DNA from 2 places in the Priestia sp. RMT2NF4 genome. Region 1 is predicted to be linked to the other one. Evidence: predicted binding sites of a transcription regulator. Region 1 holds the regulator's gene; the other holds the start of a gene.

Region 1 (3,435 bases):
TGGAGGGCAAGACGAAGACTCCTGCGGGAAAAGCGGAAGGGGTGAGACCCTGCAGGAGCGCAAGCGACGAGGAGGCTCACCGGTCGCCCGCGGAAAGCGAAGTCTTGCACGGAAATCAACAGAGGTGTCACAAGCAATCCCTGCTAGCTTATTTATTTCATTTGTTTCCCTTTAGACTTGCTTAATTTAGTTATGTCTCAATCTCTTCTTTTTTATAATGTATTTTCTGATGCGAACAGCTTTTATGTTTTAAATCGATCTTTTAATAAATTCCATAGGGAACTCACTCCGAGACTAATGCTGATCAGAATTCCTGATAAAGCTACTATTAAAGCGATATATTCAAAGATAGAAAACTGCTTCATACTATCCCAATTGATGTTTCCCTTTAGCTTGCTAATAACTAAATTCATTCCGTAAATACCGGAAAGAACGGTATAAATCGTTAAAATTAATAATAAGTAATTGTGACGCTTGGCCGCGATTTTCTCTTGATTTTGATACAAAGTACCAAGGGTTTCTTTGACTTCTTGATAAAGAGAATTGATGTGGAAGATTTTTTTAAAGAGCTCAGAAAACTCTTGACCTTCCGTGCGAGAGCTAATTTCTAAAAATAAATATTTACCTGAAAATACAGTAATAGAGCGAATTAGTCGCTCGATGCCCTCTGAATTTTTATGAAACGTGAGCTGAGAATACTCATAGGATAGTTTTAGCAACACGATTTTATAGAAAAAATGCAAAAATAAATTATAGTAATGCTGGCCAAATAGATGATTCATCAAAAGCTGATCCGTTTTAGAGTCTGTCGATTTAGAAATACACGAAAACACATGGTCTGTTATAACGTAATAGGTTTCAGGAGCCCATCTGGAATACACGTGTTTGGTATTATACGTTTTAATATACTCATGGTTGTGTGCAGAGATAAACGGTTTCCCGTCAGGCGTATAGCTATTTAGCTGCCCAGTACGAAATAAAGTTGTGGAGTTAATCTCTTGCTCTTGATTTACCGTTACATAACTTAATACAAACATCCGTTCATCGATAAAATAAGGAAGACTCCCGACGTGCTGTTCACGCGTCGCTTCTTTTTTGATGTGTTCGTTCAAAAATGGCGCGAGCTGTGAAAAAATATAATCCTGTACTTTGCTATAGCGATGATGTTCATAGGTAATGGTGGATCCATGCTCTTCAGCAAGCTTCGGTTCTAATACACGAAAATGATTCATGAATTCTAAAATGTCATCATAGGTGTAATGATTATGACTCATCTCAGTGCGAATGGTCATGACGCCAATTTCAAAAGGACATAAAAAAACATCCACAGACAGCACGTTGCTAGACACGGTGGTGGAGGAAGTTTGTAGCGTAACGGTATGGTCTATTTTTTTTGAAAATCGAAGCAAGCCTTCTTTTTCGCACGAATCAGGAAATAGAATACATTCAATGTAAGGAAGAAAATATTGATCCAAGCTATCATGAGATACGTAATACTGTTCTCCGTAGTATTCTTTTTCTACATGTTTGTTTTGAATGGAAAAAAACTCAAACATATTTGCTTCTAGTGCATGAACAAGCTGCTCTTTATTTTTTCGATCAAAGGAAAAAGGAAAAAGAAACATGTTCATTGCTTTGGTAGGCATAATAGTTTGAAATGCTTCTGTTTTCCTTGGTGTATTGGTCATAAACTACATCCTTCTTATAGTCGGTTGTATTTTTTTTGAGAGTCGAAAAAATGCAGACAGAAAGTAAAAGGTAAAACAGGCTTTATAAAAACCGCTCTACCTGCCTGTAATGATTCGACGTATCATTTATAATATGCCAATTTTTTTAGAAAACAAACGTAAAAAACCAACTAACATCATGATTAGTTGGTTTTACATACAGTGTGTGATTAGTGAATCGTGCGATATACACCAGTGACTTTTCCTAAAATCGTTACGTGGCGAAGAATAATAGGCGCCATCGTTGAATTTTCAGGCTGTAAACGAACGAAATTTTCTTCTTTAAAGAAACGTTTTACCGTTGCTTCGTTGTCTTCGGTCATAGCGACCACAATATCTCCGTTATTAGCAGTTTGCTGCTGACGTACGATTACCATATCGCCATCTAGAATACCTGCTTCAATCATACTTTCTCCCATAATTTCAAGCATAAATACATGATCATCTGGAGAAACGAATTTATCTGGAAGAGGGAAATATTCTTCCACATTTTCAACGGCTGTTATAGGAAGACCCGCTGTTACTTTACCGATAACAGGAACATTAATGACATTGCTTTTAGGGATGTTTACTTCGTCTAGTTGAAGAACTTCGATTGCTCTTGGTTTTGTTGGATCTCTGCGAATTAACCCTTTACTTTCTAAACGAGCTAAATGCCCGTGTACAGTGGAGCTAGAGGCTAATCCCACCGCTTCCCCAATCTCACGAACAGAAGGCGGATAACCTTTTAATTTTACTTCGTGCTTAATAAAATCTAGTATGTCTTGTTGACGTTTTGATAGCTTCATATTTTTCACCTCGATTTTAGCTATTCTTTAGGTGAATTATACCACGTGATGTGTCAATATACAAACATAAGTTCGAAGAATTCCATTGACAGAAACAAATGTTCTCAATAAAATAAGAACATATATTCTGATAGGGGGATCATAATATGCACCAATTCTTACATTCTATGAAACATTACGCTATTTTTTTTGCAGTTATCGCTGCACTTACATATGTATTGACGCTGGTTTTAGGAGCGGATAAAGTAGATTTAGACAAATATTCAACGGTTACTATTACAAAAGGAGATACGCTTTGGGACTTGTCCAACAAGTATCATAATCACCATCATTTGACCACCAATGAATTTGTCAAATGGGTTGAAGACGTCAATGATCTAAACTCAGACACTGCCCAGTCTTTATCTCCTGGAGATAAATTATATATTCCTGTTTTAAAAAAAGAGTTACATAATCAAGTGGCAATTGAACAGTAGTGTGTAACGGCCGTTCCTGAATATTGTTAGAAGCCGAAAAGGTCGTGATAAAAGTGGACGCCATTATTTATTGCCGTGTAAGTACGGATAAAAAAACCCAAGAAACATCTTTACAGCGCCAGCAAGAAGAATTAAAAAAGCTTGCTGATCTTCACCATCTAAACGTAAAAAAAGTCGTAATGGAAAAAGCAAGCGGATATGACGTAGACAGAGAGGGTATATTGGATGTTCTTCATACAATGAAAGAAGAAAAAATATCTGTGCTGCTCATTCAAGACGAAACGCGATTAGGCAGAGGAAATGCCCGAATCGCGCTTCTTCATGCTTTTCATAAAGAAAATGCTACGATCTATACGATTAGTCATCAAGGTCAGCTTCAGCTTTCAGAATCTGATTCGATGGTGTTAGATATTATTAGCTTAGTGGAAGAGCATCAGCGGAAAT
Region 2 (3,435 bases), on a different contig from region 1:
TAGGTCAAACTATCCTTACTTTTTCAAACACTGCAGTTATTTTGTTAATAGTCTGTAGAATTGTAATTGTCGGTTCGGTAACATTATTAGCAATTAATTGGTTTACCCTTAGGCAAGAGATTGTGCCATCAGCCTTATTGGGAAGAGTAATTAGCTCAACTCGTATGTTAGCTTTTTTGGCTTTACCGATTAGTGGAATGCTAGCAGGTGTTGCAGCTGAATATATTAGCGTCTCTTTAATTTTTATTTCAGCAGGCATCCTAACGATTGTGGCGTCTTTAATCAGCATTAAGACCTCTCTATTTGAGACCCAACAGTCTATAGATCAACCTATTAATAGTAGCAACAAGTAGATAATTACTTGGGTTGACTTGAAACATATTGATATTTAGTGTATTGTTCTATAAGAACTTCATACTTGGAGTTTAAACAATAAGTAAGAACCCCTTTAACATATGGTTAATAGGGGTTTTTTATTTTTAATCCAAATGTGCATCTGATATACAAGCAAAAATCTTTTTTCATACCTAAAATACGAGTTATGTTAAGTAAAACGTAAAGTATTTGATGAAAATAATCAGTTTAACTATTTACTCTTAGTGATGACAAATGGATGGGTGTCACCAAAAAGTTGGCTTACCGACCATAAACCAAAGCATAGTCATTAATAGAATGATATAAATCCAAATAGATCGCTCTAGTTTAGTTGCCAGTTCTTTTTTATTTTGTCCTTCCTCCTTGTACTTTCGAAGTGTTGGTGAAAAAGCACGGGCCAGAAAGAACAAGGAGCAAAAAAGGAAAATCAGTGTCATTATAATCCACGGCGTAGTCCACGTCCATGGGCCACACATAACGAGGAGTATCCCTGTGATAACAAGAACATGGCCCGTATGTTTTGCGAGCCTAACAACAGATTGAAATGTGATCAAATAGGCATTCATTTCTTGTTCTCTTGAACTATGTAGTTTTTTAACAATTGGCAAGAGAATAAAAAAAGGACCAATCGATAAAATGACACTAGAAACATGAATATATACTAATATACGGTACAACAAATCCATTTCTTTTACCTATCAATCGTTAACTAATCTGAACTCATGCACCCATACCCTCATTTGCGGAAGCCAAGGCATCCCAGGATGATAAGACAAAATAGATTGTTTATATTCCTCTACTGTAGCATAGCCTTCCTGGCGAGCATTTTCATCTGTTAATTCACCTAGTGATTGAGAATAAACTCGTTCCACTACAAATTTTTGATCTTCTAAAACCATTATCTCTCCTACATCAGCATATCTTCCATTTCGGCGAGTTGCTGTTTTGCTGCCTTTGATTACTTTATTTACATCATCCGGCATTGTTACAAGTCGATCGATTGTACATGTTTTTGGTGGCAATTCATTTTGTGCTTCATGGTTACTCATTAAAAAAACTCCTTTCATTTCTTGTCTCTTATTTAATGTATCACATTTTTAATAACGAATTTCATTTGAATTTATTAGGTTGAAAATTTCTCTAATAAATCTATTATAATTTATCCCTTTTGTTAGTCGATAGTCTAAGCACATGACATAATGTATATAAGAGGATGAATTATTTTTTGAGCGTATAATAAGGGTTATTTTATAGATTGAAGTTTCAATAACTGTAAGTATTAAAGGTATAAACCTACTTTTTACAAAAAAGATATTTCTTTGGCTGGTTTGTACAAAACTTTCTCCTTTACAACTAGATGCGTTTATTGTATGATTACACAATAGGAACATTTGTTCGATATTAAGGGTTTAGAGATAAATAAAGGAACAACAGAATAAACCAAGACAGTTAAACACAAAATTTTCTCGCACGGAGCAAAAACATTTGAGCCAATCCTTATTATTTATCCATATACATTGTCGTTTACTGTAAACGTACTAACAATCGGAGGTTTTAAATTATGAATGATAAACAAGCAGCACTAGATATGGCTCTAAAACAAATTGAAAAACAATTCGGTACAGGATCAATTATTAAGATGGGGGAAGGCACACATACAAAAGTTGAGGCATCTAGCTCAGGCTCATTAGCTTTAGATATCGCTCTTGGAATTAATGGTTATCCAAAAGGAAGAATCATGGAAGTGTACGGACCCGAAAGCTCAGGTAAAACAACAGTTTCCTTACATGCGATTGCAGAAGTACAAAAAAATGGAGGTCGAGCTGCCTTTATTGATGCTGAACACGCACTTGATCCAGTTTACGCAAGAAAACTAGGTGTAGATATTGATGAGTTACTGTTATCTCAACCAGATACTGGTGAGCAGGCACTTGAAATTGCTGAAGCATTAGTTAGAAGTGGTGCTGTAGATATTATTGTTGTTGACTCGGTAGCAGCATTAGTTCCGCAAAAAGAAATTGAGGGAGAAATGGGAGATTCTCATGTAGGTCTACAAGCTCGTTTGATGTCTCAAGCCCTTCGTAAACTATCTGGAGCAATTAATAAGTCTAAAACCATTGCTATCTTCATCAACCAAATCCGGGAGAAGGTAGGCGTTATGTTTGGAAATCCTGAAACAACGCCAGGTGGAAGAGCGCTAAAATTCTATTCTTCCGTTCGCCTTGAGGTTCGCCGCGCTGAACAACTTAAACTGGGAAATGACATAGTTGGTAACAAAACAAGAATTAAAGTAGTCAAAAATAAGATGGCACCTCCTTTCCGCATTGCTGAAGTAGATATTATGTATGGAGAAGGTATCTCAAGAGAAGGAGAAATCTTAGATATTGGTTCTGAAGTAGATATTGTTCAAAAGTCTGGATCTTGGTTTTCATATAATGGAGAACGTTTAGGACAGGGAAGAGAAAACGCTAAGGTTTTCTTAAAAGAAAACCCTGAAATTAGAGAAGAAATTAGAAAAAACATTATTGATTTTAAATATGGTAATACTGACAATGATAATGATATTGATAACGATAGTGAAAACGAAAGCTAATAAAAGCTTAAAATGCCTTTCCCGGCAGCTTCAAGTCCATTCATTTCATTGGAAGCATAAAAAGTTAACGCTAATAAAAACAAATGGATAAATACAGCGCGTATAAAAGCCCTTTAGAAGGGCTTTTTTTATCGCTTTAAAATGTAACGTGGTGGAGGACCATAAACTTGTTCAGCTTCAAAATAGGCAAGTTTGTTTGGAATACATACAATAAGAGAAGGGAAGCCATAGCCTACTGCATGCTCTAAAGCAGTAAGTAAAGGTAGTTCTTTTCCATCGATATCTTCATTAAAAGAAAGGGCATAGCACTGCTTCCCTGCACCATGTTTTTTAAGTAGATTAGCTAATTCACTAACACATGAATTAGGCGTCGGAATTTCAATCATATATTGTTCACATAGATTTCTTTTATAATCGTGGTTAAGGCGATGCAGTGCTTTATCCCGTTTTTTAGGAGAAAAAAGCTC

Evidence for each region. Region 1 encodes LexA, which represses DNA repair genes until DNA is damaged. Its sites were predicted from a motif close to CGAACATATGTTCG; they were not measured.
Region 2: recA (recombinase RecA) is a predicted target of LexA. The motif match lies at 1,760-1,773, and genes of this name have one in related genera.

Annotation. Positions count from the first base shown of each region.
Region 1 covers NZ_JBLQZO010000002.1:425,651-429,085, reverse strand. The annotation lists gene ACMX9J_RS11410 (hypothetical protein) at 1-175, shown strand, start outside; gene ACMX9J_RS11405 (hypothetical protein) at 243-1,688, opposite strand; gene lexA (transcriptional repressor LexA) at 1,898-2,515, opposite strand; gene yneA (cell division suppressor protein YneA) at 2,662-2,991, shown strand; gene ACMX9J_RS11390 (recombinase family protein) at 3,045-3,435, shown strand, end outside.
Region 2 covers NZ_JBLQZO010000007.1:48,363-51,797, reverse strand. The annotation lists gene ACMX9J_RS22685 (MFS transporter) at 1-353, shown strand, start outside; gene ACMX9J_RS22680 (DUF2269 family protein) at 621-1,055, opposite strand; gene ACMX9J_RS22675 (ASCH domain-containing protein) at 1,074-1,424, opposite strand; gene recA (recombinase RecA) at 1,937-2,968, shown strand; gene ACMX9J_RS22665 (hypothetical protein) at 3,097-3,435, opposite strand, start outside.